DNA from 2 places in the Mycobacterium sp. E2699 genome. Region 1 is predicted to be linked to the other one. Evidence: riboswitches for the same ligand, from Rfam matches in the RefSeq annotation. Region 1 holds a riboswitch; the other holds the start of a gene.

Region 1 (7,829 bases):
TCGATCAGCGGTTCGGTCTCTTCGACCCGAAGGCCGGTGGCCCTGGCCAACGAATCGACGGCGATGACGGCGGGAACCAGCCCGGAGCGCCTTCCCAGGTCGAACGCGGTGCGAGCTGGCGCCGTGACCGGGACGCCGTTGACGATGGTGACCTCCCCGGCCAGCAGCGACTCGTTCCGGGTGACGATCAACCGCGGCGGACGTTTGCGATCGCTTATGAGTTCCGCCGGCGCCTGGGGATCGACCCATTCCGCGCCGAGAAGTGCAGCCGCTGAATTCTCGGCCACAACCGCCTTCTTCCCCGACCACAGCCAGGCGGCCACTGCCCTGTCTTTGGCGGTCAGAGCGCCGCCACGCGGTTGGTAGACGTTGCGATAGATCCGCGTGCACGATCGTCGCAGCTCGCGTTCCGTGAATGTGCCCGCGTCCACCGCGTGCGTGCCGATGAATGGTGTTCCCTGTGCCATGGGCGCAGACTGCCATCGCCCCCCGACACAGCGCGAGAGTGCAACTGCCGACGCCGCTACTCGGGAAACGCGTCGCTAGTTGCACTTTCGCGGTCAGGCGGTCACACCTTGGCGATCGTCACCCGGACGCCGTCGCCGATCTCCGCGCCGTCGGCGGGCTCGCCGAACTCGAAGCTCGTCGCGAGGATCTCCCCGGCGATGAGGTCGGCGTGCGTGCGCGCCCAGTCGGCCCGCTCGGCGGGCACCGACATCACCACGGAGATGCGGTCGGACACGTCCAGCCCGGTCGACTTGCGCAGCTCCTGCAGCTCGCGGATCCGGTCCTTGGCCCAGCCCTCCGCCTCCAGCTCGGGGGTCACCGTGCCGTCCAGCACCACCAGCCCCGCCCCGTCGGGCAGCGCGGCGGTGTAGTCCGGGTCGGCCGCCACCAGGCGGGAGCTGTACTCGTCGGGCTGCAGCACGGCGGGGCCCGCGGTCAGGGTGCCGTCGGGGTTGACGACTCCCGCACCGGCCTTCACCGCCTTGATGGCGGCCTGCACATCCTTGCCCAGCCGCGGCCCGGCCACCCGCGCGTTGACGGTGAGCTCGAAGGAGCCGTAGGTGTCGATGGCGTCGGTGAGCTCGACGCGCTTGACGTTGAGCTCGTCGGCGATCAGGTCGACAAACGGCTCCAGCCGCCGCGGATTCTCAACCGCCACGGTCAGTTTCGGCAGCGGCAGGCGCACCCGCAGCTTCTTGGCCTTGCGCAGCGACGACGCGGCCGAGCAGACTTCCCGCACCTGGTCCATCGCGGCGACCAGATCGGGATCGGCTGGAACGGCGTCCGCGTCGGGCCAGTCGGTCAGGTGCACCGAACGCCCGGACGTCAACCCCCGCCAGATGATCTCGGTGACCGACGGGAGCAACGGCGCCGCCAACCGGGCCGTCACCTCCAGCACGGTGTGCAGGGTGTCGATGGCGTCGGCGTCTTCCTCCCAGAACCGCGAACGCGACCGTCGCACATACCAGTTCGTCAGCGCCTCGGTGAACTGGCGCAGCTGCTCGCAGGCCCCGGAGATGTCGCAGGTCTCCATCGACTCGGTCAGGTCCGCACGCAGCTCGGCCAGCTTGGCCAGGATGTAGCGGTCCAGCACATTGGTCGAATCGGTGCGCCAGGCACCGACTTTCGGCGCATACAAAGCCAGGAAGCTGTAGGCGTTCCACAAGGGCAGCAGCACCTGGCGTACGCCGTCGCGGATGCCCTGCTCGGTGACGATCAGGTTGCCGCCGCGCAGGATCGGCGAGGCCATCAGGAACCACCGCATGGCGTCGGAGCCGTCGCGGTCGAACACCTCGGAGACGTCCGGGTAGTTGCGCAGCGACTTGCTCATCTTCTGGCCGTCTGAACCCAGCACGATCCCGTGCGCCACACAGGTTTTGAACGCGGGACGGTCGAACAGCGCGGTGGCAAGCACGTGCAGCGTGTAGAACCAGCCGCGGGTCTGGCCGATGTACTCGACGATGAAGTCGCCCGGGTAGTGGGCTTCGGGCTCTCCCGCCGCCCCGCCCAAGAACCACTCGCCGTTCTCGAACGGGTAGTGCACCTGGGCGTACGGCATCGAGCCCGAGTCGAACCACACGTCGAGCACGTCGGGGATGCGCCGCATCGTGCTGCGGCCGGTGGGGTCGTCGGGGTTGGGCCGCGTCAGCTCGTCGATGTAGGGCCGGTGCAAATTGGTGGGCCGCACCCCGAAGTCGCGCTCCAGCTCGTCGAGGCTGCCGTAGACGTCGACGCGCGGGTAGGCGGGATCGTCGGACTTCCACACCGGAATTGGCGTGCCCCAGTAGCGGTTTCGCGAGATGGACCAGTCCCGGGCGCCCTGCAGCCACTTGCCGAACTGGCCGTCCTTGACGTGTTCGGGGTACCAGGTGATCTGCTGGTTGAGTTCGACCATGCGGTCCCGGAATTCGGTGACCGCGACGAACCACGACGACACCGCCCGGTAGATCAGCGGGTTGCGGCACCGCCAGCAGTGCGGATACGGGTGCTCGTACGTCTCGTGGCGGACCAGCACCGCGCCGTTCGCCGCCGCCGGGCCGGTGCCGTTCTTCAGATCCCGGATGATGTTCGGGTTGGCGTCGAAGACCCGCTGCCCCTGGTAGTCCGGGACGGTCGCGTCGAAGCGGCCTTTGGAATCCACCGGGGTCACCGGCGCGATGCCCGCCGCGTCGCAGACCGCCATGTCGTCCTCGCCGTAGGCCGGCGCCATGTGCACGATCCCGGTGCCGTCCTCGGTGGTGACGAACTCGCCCGCCAGCACCTGAAAAGCCTTGGGGCTGTCCATGAAATACGGGAACGGCGGCAGGTAGCGCATGCCCAACAGCTCGGCGCCCGAAAGCGTGCCGAGCACCTCGGGCTCTTCACCGAATTCGCGGGCATAGCCGGCCAGCCGGGCCTCGGCCAGCACGAACCGCCGCTCCCCCACCCGTACCTGCACGTAACTCACCTCGGGGTTGACGGCCACCGCAAGGTTCGACGGCAGGGTCCACGGGGTGGTGGTCCACACCAACAGGTAGGCCCCATCCAACGCCCCGCCGACCACCTTGAATCCCACGGTCAGCGCCGGGTCCTGGCGGCTCTGGTAGACGTCGTCGTCCATCCGCAATTCGTGGTTGGACAGCGGGGTTTCGTCGCGCCAGCAATACGGCAGCACCCGGTAGCCCTCGTAGGCCAGGCCCTTGTCCCACAGCTGTTTGAACGCCCAGATCACCGACTCCATGTAGGACGGATCGAGCGTCTTGTAGTCGTTGTCGAAGTCGACCCAGCGCGCCTGCCGCGTGACGTAGGCCTGCCACTCGTCGGTGTAACGCAACACCGATTCGCGGCAGGCCTCGTTGAACGCGGCGATGCCCATGTCGTCGATCTGCGATTTGTCGTTGATGCCCAGCTGGCGCTCGACTTCGAGCTCGGCGGGCAGCCCGTGGGTGTCCCAGCCGAAGCGGCGCTCCACCTTGTAGCCGCGCATGGTGCGGTAGCGCGGGACGATGTCCTTGACGTACCCGGTGAGCAGGTGGCCGTAGTGGGGCAGCCCGTTGGCGAACGGCGGCCCGTCGTAGAACACGTACTCCGGGGCGCCGTCGCGGCGGGCGATGCTGGCCCGGAAGGTGTCGTCACGGGCCCAGTAGTCGAGGACCTCCAGCTCGAGCGCCGGAAAGTCCGGCGCCCCCGGCTTCGGATACGCCTTGACGTCAGCGTTCTCGGTCACGATGTGTGTCGTCTCCTGTGGCCGTCCTGCTCTGGCCGGGGACGACGACGCGCACGGTGCGCGAGCGCCGCGGTACCACCCCGCTTGCCGCGCTGTCGCGCGACCGCTCGATGCAGGCTGTGACGGGCCTACCCGTTCGGTTCTACTGAGCCGTGCCGGCCGTTCTTCCGAAGGCTCCCCGGTGATCGCCGGATCGATGCCACTGCGTCGATTCTACGGATGCCGCACTCCAAGGGGCCACCTGGCCTCAGGCAAGACCTGCGGCCGGGTAGCCCCTCGGAGCATCGATGGTGCCCACTACGCCCGGACCTCGAGCACACCGGCCCGCCACAGGGCGGCGTACACGTGACGCACGCCAACGGCCAAGAAGTGCGCGGCGCCGTCCACCAGCGGGTCGCTGATGACGATGGTCCGGCTCTCGGCCCGGCGCACGGCCTTCTTGGGGGCGGGGGCCGGGGTCGCGTCGCGCACCACCGTCAGCTTGCGGGCGGGCGCTACGGTTACTACTTCGTCGTGCAGAACTGCGGTCATGATCGCCTCCTGGCGGGAATCCCAAACGAGCGCTGATTGGACTGACGTGTCCCATCCCGTTGTGGTTCCGATCCGAGAGTGCTTGGCCGCGAAGGCGATTGGCTAACCGCGAACTTCGCGCCGGAGGTCGGATCGGGACGGAACACTGCCCGGACTTCGATCCGGACTGTCGCTGGAACTCATACGTCCCTCACCTCCTCGACGTCACGACGCGTGCGGTTGTCCGCACGATCCACGCGCACCACAAGGAGTCCAGAAACCGGCGACCGCCGGAGATCCGCACCCCTCTCGTCAGAGCTTTGGCACTACACGACGTGTCCGATATTCCGGAAGCCACCTGGGCTCAACCCTTAAGCCGGGAGGAGCTGTCCTGACCCGGGGCGTCTTTGGACGTTCGGGGTCAGTGGCCTGTATTCGTGTAGACGCCTCACCTAACGAGGTGCATACGCGACCGATCATGCACGACGGCTATGACCCGGTCAACGCGGTGTGCGCCTTGTCACTCAATCTTTATGCGTTTATTACGCGCGCACACAGCATTCAGCCAGGGTCGGCCCGTTCCAACACCCGCGCCGCCACGAAATCGGCGCTGACCACGCGGCGGCGCCGGTCACGTATCGACCAGACCGTCGAGCCGGCCGATCGTGTCGATGAACTCCTCCACCATGTCCAGCACCACCGAGCGCACCGGGCGCACCTTGTCCAGCGAGCCGACCACCTGGCCGACGAAGTAGGTGGCCAGCTCGCGCGCCTCGGAACCGGGATGGGTGGCGGCCTGGTTGATACGCACCTGCGCGCCGGTGACGAGGGCGGTCTGCAGCGGCATGCCGAGGGGATCGGGAGTGTCCGGGCGGGCCCACTCGTCGGTCCAGGCGGTGCGCAGCATCCGCGCCGGCTTGCCGGTCATCGACCGGGATCGCACCGTGTCCGACGAGCTCGCCGCCAGGAACTTCTCCTTGACGACGGGAACCGTCTCGGCCTCTTCGGTGGTCAGCCACACCGATCCGCACCACACCCCTTCGGCGCCCAGCGCCAGGGCCGCGGCCACCTGCCGGCCGCGGGCGATCCCCCCGGCGGCCAGGACGGGAACCGGCGCGACGGCATCCACCACCTCGGGCACCAGCACCATGGTCGCCACCTCGCCGGTGTGGCCGCCGGCCTCGGTGCCCTGCGCGACGATCAGGTCGACACCCGCGGCCGCGTGCCGCCGCGCGTGGCCGGTGGTGCCCGCCAGCGCGGCCACCAGGACGTCGTGCTGGTGGGCGCGCTCGACGAGGTCGGCGGGCGGGGGCCCGAGCGCGCTGGCGATCAGCCGGATGTTGTGGGCGAAGGCGACGTCCAGCAGCGGTTCGTACCCCTTGGGCGAGATGTTGAGGCCGCCTGACGAGGCCCGGGGCTCCTCGGCGGGCGGCGCGACGCCGTAGCGGGACAGGATGTCCTCCACGAACGCGCGGTGCTCCTCGGGCAGCAGCCCACGGGCCTGTTGGGCGTCGATTCCGCCCTGCTCGGCGCCGACGTACTTGGGTGGCAGCAGCAGGTCGACCCCGTAGGGCTTGCCGCCCGTCTGCTCCTCGATCCAGGTCAGCTCGTTCTGCAGACGCTGGGGGCTGTGCGCGACAGCCCCGAGCACCCCGAACCCGCCCGCGTTGGTGACCGCGGCGACGACGTCGCGGCAGTGGCTGAAGGCGCAGATCGGAAATTCGACCCCCAGCATTTCGGCGACCCTGGTTCGCATTGCCCGACGCTAAGAGTTAGGCGACTGATAAGTCAATCGTGAGGCGACCGGCCGTCCGGCGGCCAGCTGGACACCCCCTCTTCCAACGGAACCTGGAGGCTGTGCAGGATCGACGCGACCATTCGCCACGCGCCGATCGCGGTGACGAGCTCGATGAGAACCGTTGTGTCGCCGTGTAATTCGCGCGAACAGGCGGCCCAACTGTCCGCGCTGACGGCGCCGTCGCGCAGCACGTCGTCGGTGGCCGCCAGCACCGCGCGCTCAACGGGCCCGAAGCCGTCATGCCGCTGCCAGTCGCGCACGCCGAGCATGTCGTCGGGGCTCACGCCCAACAGCGACGCCACGCGCCAGTGCTGGGTCCACTCGTAGTCGCACGCGGTGAGCCAGCCGATCCGCATGATGACGAGCTCGCGCAACCGCGGGTCCAGCGCGCCGTGCCAGAGCATGGTGGCGAGCAGGTCGTTGAGGGCGCGCGCCAGTGTCGGATGGTTCAGCAACACCTGGAAGATGCTGAGCTCGGCCATGTAGTCGGGCACCGCGGCTTCGTCGGCGGCGGCTTTGGCCTCGTCGAGCGGCAATCTGGGGACCCGGGCTTGCCCGATGGGTGCGGTCATGGTGCGAACACTCCGTGCGCTTGTGAGACACCTCACGTTCACCGGCCATCGTAGCCAGCCGCGCGTCTCGCCAGGCGGCTTTCGCCCGGCCGGAGCGCCGGCGAAAAGTCCGCAACGCCAAGGCCGAACCCCGGGGGGCATCGCACCCGGTGCCGTGCGGTGCCGGCAAACCCCGCGAGCGCTCTGGCCAACCGAATGCCTCTGGGCCCCTGTCGCATACGCCCACCACGGTCCACCGCCCGCGAATGCGGACAACCCGGCCGTCCCGCCAGATAACTGCGCCGCCCTCGGGCCAGGCGACCGTTCGGACCACCGGCATATCCCCGCGCGGGACGAATCCGCCGACTTTTAATCGGGACTTAACTTGCAATCTTAAAGATTTCAGCGATTTCCCTGCGGGCTTTCCCAATAGCCCCTACTATGGCGGGATTACGCATCCCGATGCAGCGCATCGGGGTGCCCAATTTGGTTTCCGCCGCGGCCATTCCGGGTCGGGCGACAACGTGCTGCCCCGCCGCCGCGGTGGTGACAACGCGCATGGTCTGGTTTGCCACGCAGGTCCGCACGTCGCCGGAGCAGTTGCGGCACAGCGCCTCTGGCTCGACTAGAGTTCACTGTCACGGCCAATTTTCGTGCGAAAAGTATGTGAACGCTCGGTGCCTCGAGCTTCCTGTCAGCGACGATGGGTCGGGCGTTGTTAAATTTTTGTACGTTCGCACGATTTTTCCACGCGGTTCGGGGCGAGCCGCTACGCTGCTGATCGCGCCACGTTGATAAGGCGGGCTTCGATTGCGGGGGTCGGTGGGTTGTTTGCGTGTTGCTCGCGGAGTTGCTAGCTCGCGCAAAAAAATTCGGCGAGATTTCTCGAAGCTCTGATAAGAGCGAGCAGCAGTGATAGGAACTTGTGGATAGGCAAGGAGAGGTGAAGGACAGTGGATAAGGCAGGCGTTACTCCGGTCGCCGTCATCGGGATGGCATGCCGGCTGCCCGGGGGCATCAACTCCCCTGACCTCTTTTGGGAAGCGTTGTTGCGCGGTGACGACTTTGTCAAGGAGATTCCGGCCGAGCGCTGGGACGTCGACTACTACTACGACCCCGAACCGGGTGTGCCTGGCCGTTCCGTCTGCAAGTGGGGCTCCTTCCTCGACAACGTCGGTGACTTCGACCCCGAGTTCTTCGGCATCACCGAAAAAGAAGCCACGGCCATGGACCCGCAGCACCGGCTGCTCATGGAAAC
Region 2 (7,829 bases), on a different contig from region 1:
GCATGGGCGCGTTGGGCAGCGCCGCCCGCGGCGTGGCCGCCGTCCCCCTGCCCCAGCCGGTGCCCGCCGTCGCGTCGGTGTCGCCCGCTGACGGAGCGGTGGTGGGCGTGGCGCACCCGGTCGTGGTCACCTTCACCGCGCCGGTGACCGACCGCGCCGCCGCCGAGCGGACCATCCACGTCACTTCTCCCAGCGATACGCCGGGACACTTCGAGTGGGTCGAGAACAACGTCGTCCAGTGGGTGCCGAACCACTACTGGCCCGCCCACACTCATGTCTCGGCCGGAGTGCAGGCCCTGACGACGGGCTTCGACACCGGTGACGAACTGCTCGGTGTCGCCAGCCTCTCCGGGCACACGTTCACCGTCAGCCGCAACGGCGAAGTGCTGCGCACGATGCCGGCGTCGATGGGCAAGCCCAGCCGCCCGACGCCGATCGGGAACTTCACCGCCCTGGAGAAGGACCGCACGGTGGTGATGGATTCGCGCACCATCGGCATACCGCTGAGTTCGCCCGAGGGATACAAGATCACGGCGCAGTACGCCGTCCGGGTCACCTGGAGCGGTGTGTATGTGCACTCGGCCCCGTGGTCGGTCGACTCACAGGGCCACGCCAACGTCAGCCATGGATGCATCAACCTGAGCCCCGACAACGCGGCGTGGTATTTCAATCAGGTCAACGTCGGCGACCCCATCCAGGTCGTGGCCTGACGCCTTCGGGCAAGCCCTAGCCGGGCAACCCGCTTTTGATCGCGGCGTCCTGCTTGCGCCCGACGTCGGTCGCGATGGCCGGATCGATCGGATCGTTGGGCGCGCTGTCGAATTCGATGTTGACCACGGCCTTGCCCTCGCTGAACAGCAACACGGTGACTGCTTGGGAGTTGTCGGGCGAATTACCGGAGATCATGAAGCCGTTGGAGCCGACATCGACGGGCTGCCACGTGCCGCTGACCTTGCCCGCATAGTTGGCCTTGGTGTTTTCGATTCCCGCCTTGGCCACCTCGGGATCGGCGACGATGAGGATGGTGTCGCCGATCCGGCGGCTGTTGTCGGGGTTGGCGAAAAGCTGTGCGACGCCCGCCGCGTTGTTCGGGTTCAGCACGGGCGGCTGCGGGGTCTTGAAGTCCCCGCCGATGTCACTGGCCTTGATCAGCAGCGAACTGTAATCGGTGGGCTGACCCTGCGACGGAGCCGTCACCGTGCCCGAACCGCTCGACGAAGTGGCAGCGCCCGAAGACGACGTCGTCGAGGAGGAGGGCGACGAGTTCTTCTGGTCATTGCCGCAGCCGGTGACCACGGCACCGACCGCGACGGTGGCGACCAGCCAGCCGCCGACGGTGATCCGAGCGAGATCCATGGCGTTCCTTCCGCGTCTATCCACAGTCCGCGGCGCCTGACGCTACTGCGAAATGCCGGCAGGAACAAGGCCTGCGCCGGTCAAACGGCCGGCCCAGGTTGGCGGCCTATGCTGGCCGGAGCAAGGGCGATCCGGGGAGGGAGACGACATGACGGCTGGGGTGGCGCGTGCCGTACGGTTCGACCGTTACGGGGGCCGTGACGTCTTGTACGTGGCGAATGTGGAGATGCCTTCGCCCGGCCCGGGTGAGGTGGTGGTCGAGGTACGCGCCGCCGGGATCAATCCCGGCGAGGCCGCCATCCGAACCGGGGCGCTGCACGAGATGTTCCCAGCCACCTTCCCGTCCGGGCAGGGCAGCGATCTCGCCGGGGTCGTGACAGCCGTCGGACCCGGAGTGACCCGGTTTTCCGTCGGCGACGAGGTGCTGGGGTTCAGCTTCCGCCGATCCAGCCACGCCACCCACACCGCCGTTCCGGTGGATCAGCTGATCCGCAGGCCAAGCCAAATGAGTTGGGAAACAGCAGGTTCGCTGTACGTGGTCGGCGTCACGGCGTACGCCGCCGTGCGCGCGGTCGACCCGCAACCGGGCGAGACGGTCGCCGTTTCGGCGGCCGCGGGCGGCGTCGGCAGCCTGGCCGTGCAACTGCTGACCCTGCGCAAGGCGCGGGTGCTGGGCATCGCGGGTCCCGGCAACTTCGACTGGCTGCGCGCCCACGGCGTCACCCCCGTCGCCTACGGCGACGGGCTGGCCGATCGCCTGCGGGAGGCCGCACCGAACGGAATCGACGCGTTCATCGACCTGTTCGGCCCCGAGTACGTCCAGCTCGCTGTGGATCTCGGCGTCGCGCCCGAGCGCATCGACACGATCATCGCGTTCCAGAAAGCCGGCGAGGTCGGCGCCAAGACCGAAGGCAGCGCCGACGCGTCGACAACCGAGGTGCTCGCCGAGATGGCCGACCTGATCGTCACCGGCGCCATCGAGTTCGAGGTCGCGGCCAGCTATCCGCTGGACCGGGTCGCCGACGCCTACGAAGAGCTCGAGAAGCGGCACACCCGCGGCAAAATCGTTCTGCTGCCCCAAGGTTCACAGTGAGGCAGCCGGTCCGACCACAGCGATCTCGATGACCTTGATGATGACGAACACGATGGCCAAGACCAGGTAGCCACGCAGCGTCAACAGTCCCGCCCGGCGGAGTGGCGACATCGTCGGACGCTCCAGACCGGCGAGGTTGGGGGTTTGCCAGTTCGCACGGTCCTCTCGGCGCAAGGCACGCTGCTCGGCCCTGGTGAGCGACCGGGCATCGTCGATCTCATCGACCTGCTCGGGATCCAGACCATCGCCGAAGCGCTGCACGATGGCTTCCGCCTCACGCCGATCGCTGGACCGCCGACCCGCGACGATGGCGGCCGCGCCGCCGACGATTCCGACCACCGCGCCGATTGCGAGGCCTGCCTCGATGGCGGCGGTTGGCAGATTCTTGAAGAACGTCGTCGCCGTCAACGCCAGCGACAACAGGACCAGAGACCACACGATGGTCCACGCGATGATGTTCTGGCGCACCGTGTTTATCCACGGCCCCAGCACTGCGCGGTCGTTGCAGAGCAAGACCAGAAACACCGTCGCCGAGGGCAGCAAGACACCGGCCAGCGCCTGCACGCCCTGGGTCACCAGGCCCAGCACGTGATCGGGGCTGAAGGCGACCGCAGCGGAAACCCCGAGCAGCAATGCGTATCCGCCGTAGAACAGCGGGGCCTCGGTGAGCTTCCAGTGCAGTGAGTGTCGCCTGCCCATCGCGTCACCGATGGCGTAAGTCGTGGAAAGCCCGATGGCGTTGGCCCCGATCAGCGACGCGTCCAGTAGGATGATCGCGAACAGCACCGCCACCGGCTTGCCCAGGTGGTCTCGCAGACTGGTCGCAACCGCACCCGCGTCGGTGAAGTTGCCGACGTCGGTGGTTCCCGCCAAACCGAAGGCGGTCACGGCCATCAGCGCAGTCGCGCCGGCCATGACCACGACGATTCCGATGACCAAATCGGCTCGGGCGTAAGGGATCCAGCGCGCCGTAATGCGCTTGTCCACGACGTTGGACTGCTGGAAGAACAATTGCCAGGGGGCCACCGTGGTGCCGACGATCGCAACGGTCAACAACAGCACGGTGGAGTTGAGCCCGCCCGGGAACTGCGGTACCAGTCCGCCGGCGGTTGCCTTCAGGGAGGGATGCACCATCAGCACCATCGGGACGATGAGCACGTTGACAGCGATCAGCAGGAACATCAGTCCTTCCCATCGCCGAAACGACCCCCCGGCCACGACGGCGAACAACAACACGGCAGCGGCGGGGATGGCGATGATCTTGGGGCAGCCCAAAAATCCGAGCGCCAGCGAGACGCCGATGAATTCGGTGACGATCGTCAGGGCGTTGAGGATCAGCAGATCACCGATGCTGAACGCGCCCCAGAACTTGCCGAACCGCTCGAAGATCAAGCGGGCGTGGCCCACCCGGCTGACCGCTCCCAATCGCAGCACCATTTCCTGGTTGACGTAGAGCACGGGGATCAGCAGCGCCAACGTCCACAACAGCCCCATCCCGTAGTTTTGGCCGGCCTGCGCATAGGTCGCGACGCCGCCGGCGTCGTTGTCGCCCACCATCACGATCAGCCCGGGGCCGGTGATGACCGCCAGGGTCCGCAGGCGGCGCCAACGCCCACTGAAAGCGTCGAAGCCGCCGGTGCCATCGCGCCGGATTCGGCCGAACGCGCCGACGATGTCGCCGGTGTGCGCCGAGTCCAATACCGCCTGGCCGGCGCCGTCGGAGCCTGGAGGCGGAGCCACTGCTCCGCCGCGACTGAATGCGGCGCGCAAGCCGCCACGATGCTGGGTCGGGGTCGAAGTCATAGGAGTCCGGCTCTCTCAAGTGGATTGGTGGGAGACCGCGATAGCCGGCCAGTCACCCGGCGACGGGCGCAGTGCCCGCCACCGGGCGGCCGGCGGGGCCGATCACCGACGGCCGTCCGCGCTGCCCGACGGGTGCCCGCCGAGCGACGCCGTGATTACCGCGATAGGCATCCGCGACACATACAGGTTGGCCCGCTCCTGGGGAGTCAGTGCGGTCCGCATGTGCAACTTGTTCGCAAGCAGCCGCGCCGAACGCAGCAACGCTTCTCTGCGTCCACCGGTGTGACCGGTGACACGCTGTGTAACAACAAAAACCATGATCTTCTCCTGTCGCAGGTCCGATCGGTTCGTGGCATGCGCGGCGACCCCGGAAAACCGCGTTGCGACGCGCGGGGTCAGACGGAAGCCCGAAAACTCAGGCGGCAGAAGGAATGCCGGAACCGGGTCGGGACAAGACGGATTTCGGATAGGGACTGTCGCCGGGACTCATCTCGCCCTCACCTCCTCACGGCCGGGACACACGCGGGTGTCGTCACATTCACCTGAACGGGAGAGGCTCGAATCACCGGCGGCAGAGCGCCGATGGCACCCCTCTCGTTCGGAGCTTTGGCACTGCACGGCGTATCCGGATTTAGCCGACGGTCGCGATCCGGAAGCCACTTGGGCTCAACCCTTGGGTCCGGGAAGAGCTGTCCTGACCCGGGGCGTCTCTCGACGTTCGGGGTCAGTGGCCTGTATCCGTGCAGACGCCTCACCTACCGAGGTGCTTGCCCGTCCATCTTGCCCGAGGCCCGCGAGCTCGTCAAACTCGTTTACGCAACCTTGACGTGGGTTTGCGTTAACCGGCGCCCACCGGGGCCGTCCTTCGTTCCATCGGTCGAGGCCTACCCTCGACGGCATGGCCAATACTTTGCAGGCGCCCAACGTCGCGACGCTCCTCGACCGGATGTACGCCGAAACGAAAGATCAGATGTCGCGGTTGCGCGAGATGCACGGTGATTTCGACCGCCCGATGAGCGCGCAAGAGCGCGCCGACGCCATGAGCGAGTTCTACATCCCGGTCACACCGGAAGCCGGCCGCCTGCTGTATGCCCTGGTGCGCGCGACCCGGCCGGCGACGATCGTCGAGTTCGGCATGTCCTTCGGAATCTCCGCGGTGCACCTGGCGTCGGCGGTGCGCGACAACGGCACCGGGCGGGTGGTGACCACCGAGCTCAGCGCCCCCAAGATCGCCGCGGCCAGGCGGACATTCGCCGAGACCGGTCTGGATGACGTGATCACCATCCTCGAGGGGGACGCGCTGATCACGCTGGCCGAGCTGGACGGGCCCGTTGATTTCGTGCTTCTCGACGGCTGGAAGGACCTCTACCTGCCGGTGATCGAACTGCTCGAACCGCGCCTGACGACGGGCGCGTTGGTCATCGCCGACAATGCCAGCGCCGAGGACACCCGACCCTATCTCGACCGGGTGCGCGACCCGGGCAACGGCTACGTGAGCTTCAACTTTGCCGTCCGGGAAAGCGACAGCATGGAAATCAGCTGCCGCACGGGCGATTAGGGTCAGCGCAGGGATTCCTCGAGCCACGGCGTCAGCCATTTCACGCCTTCTGGGGTGAGGTGGACGCCATCGCTGCGCACCTTGATGCCGTCGACCTTGGCGGTGTAGACGCCGTCGGGGCACAGCTTCTTGTTCAGGTCGAGGATCCGGACATTCGGGTGGTGGGCAACGGTCCTGCGCAGCATGGCGTTCCACAGGTTGACGCGGTCGGGTTGGTCCTCCGGATAAAGGCGGCCGTCCGGCTTTTCGCCGTCCCGGCTGTAGGGCACGGTGGCCACCACCACGCGAACGCCAGTGGCGCCCACGATGTTCAGTGCGCGTTCGAGTTCGCCGTTGAGGTAGGCGTCGAAGGTGGGGTCGCCGATGTGCGTCCACTGGCCCTCGTTGACGCGGTCGACCGTTTCCCACCGGCCGATGATCAACAGCGCGACGTCAGGCTGGTCCTGGCTCATCTGCGCCGACCATCGGATGGGCCAGCCGTCGCATTCCGGCCGCTGCTCGAGGGTTTGGCCGATGTACCGGTACGGGGTCCCGCGCACCAGGCTGCAGCCGATGACCGTGTGGTCCAGAAAGGCGAATCCCGGCGTGGGCGGCAGGTAGTGCATCCACGTCCACCCGATCGAATCACCGAACACCGAAACCGTGAAGGGCCGGCGCGGATCGCGCGGCGCGGGCCGGCTACCGGCGGGCGGTGAGGGCGAGACCGCGGCGACGGCCGACACCCCCGGTGGCAGGCCCGCCTCGCGCAGACCGGGCCCGGTTCCCACCGGAATGACCAACAGCGTCACCGCAGCGGCGCTGGCCACGGTGGCCGCCGCCAGCGGCAACAGGGGCACCCGCGCCGGCCGCCAGCGCCGGATCGGCTGCTCGACCAGCCACCACGACGCGGCGGCGACCGCCACGGTGGCAGCGCACCGGGCGGCGAACAGCGGCAACCCCGACCATCCGGTGCGTTCGCCGTTGAGCGCCAAGAAGATTGGCCAGTGCCACAGGTAGACGCCGTAGGAGATGGTGCCCAGCCACACCAGGGGGCGCAGGGCGAGGATGCGGGCAACAACGCCGCGCTGTTCCATCGCCACCGGCGCGACCACGAGGACCGAAGCGATCGCGACCCCGACCAACAGGCCGTGGCGAAACTCGCCGGCGCCGCCGGTCGCATAGTGGGTGGCCGCCGCCAGGCCGGCCAGGCCGAGCATCGGCAACAGACGGGCCACCCGCCTTGCCCACCGGGTGCGGATCAGGCACCAGCCGCGGTTCATCGATGGCCAATCCCGCACCAGCAGAGCCGCCGCCGCGGCGCCGATCAACAGCGCCTGCGCGCGGGTGTCGGTGCCGAAATAGATCCGGTCGCGGGTGGACTCGGAGGCGAGGACGACGGTGAGCACCGCGGACGCCAACGCCCCCACCGTCGCGATCACGAAGGTGGCGAACCGCACGCCGCCGACGGTGGCCCGTCGGAAGTAGCGCCTGGCCCGCGCGGCCAACAGCAGGGTGACCGCGATCAGCAGGACCGGCCAGACGAAGTAATACTGCTCCTCGACCCCGAGCGACCAGGTGTGTTGAAGCGGCGAGGGCGGGGCGCCCTGGGTGAAATAGTCCGTCTTCTGCGCGACGAACCGCCAATTCGCCACCCAGAGGAAGGCCGCGACCGCGTCGTCACGCAACCCGGTGAGCGACTGGCTGGGCAGCAGCTCGCGGGCCGCGCCCACGCTGAGCACCATCAACAGCAGCGCCGGCACCAGCCGGCGCGCGCGCCGGATCCAAAAGCCGGTCAGCTCAATGCGGCCCGTGCGCCGCAGCTCGTCCAACAACAGCGAGGTGATGAGGAAGCCGCTGAGGACGAAGAAGACGTCGACGCCGATGAACCCGCCGCCCACGCCGGGGATGCCGCCGTGCCCGACGAGCACCAGCGCGACCGCGATCGCGCGCAGGCCGTCCAGCGCCGGGATGCCGCTGCGGCGGTCCGGTTGATCCCAGATCGCGATCCGGCCGGCGCGGCGCACCGGGGCAACCCACCGG

The links. Region 1 has a riboswitch for magnesium ahead of A5696_RS05310 (Rv1535 family protein). Riboswitches for the same ligand answer to the same signal wherever they lie in the genome.
Region 2: it holds a riboswitch for magnesium, as region 1 does, so the genes downstream of both, A5696_RS27870 (hypothetical protein) here and A5696_RS05310 (Rv1535 family protein) in region 1, are expected to answer to the same signal.

Annotation. Positions count from the first base shown of each region.
Region 1 covers NZ_LZJH01000036.1:1,166-8,994, forward strand. The annotation lists gene A5696_RS05300 (DUF559 domain-containing protein) at 1-467, opposite strand, end outside; gene ileS (isoleucine--tRNA ligase) at 569-3,712, opposite strand; gene A5696_RS05310 (Rv1535 family protein) at 4,010-4,243, opposite strand; M-box (ykoK) riboswitch at 4,520-4,689, opposite strand; gene A5696_RS05315 (nitronate monooxygenase family protein) at 4,854-5,978, opposite strand; gene A5696_RS05320 (carboxymuconolactone decarboxylase family protein) at 6,011-6,580, opposite strand; gene pks2 (type I polyketide synthase) at 7,525-7,829, shown strand, end outside.
Region 2 covers NZ_LZJH01000147.1:198,868-206,696, forward strand. The annotation lists gene A5696_RS26205 (L,D-transpeptidase family protein) at 1-710, shown strand, start outside; gene A5696_RS26210 (hypothetical protein) at 727-1,356, opposite strand; gene A5696_RS26215 (NADP-dependent oxidoreductase) at 1,505-2,449, shown strand; gene A5696_RS26220 (NRAMP family divalent metal transporter) at 2,441-4,252, opposite strand; gene A5696_RS27870 (hypothetical protein) at 4,355-4,570, opposite strand; M-box (ykoK) riboswitch at 4,835-5,022, opposite strand; gene A5696_RS26225 (O-methyltransferase) at 5,151-5,810, shown strand; gene A5696_RS26230 (acyltransferase family protein) at 5,813-7,813, opposite strand.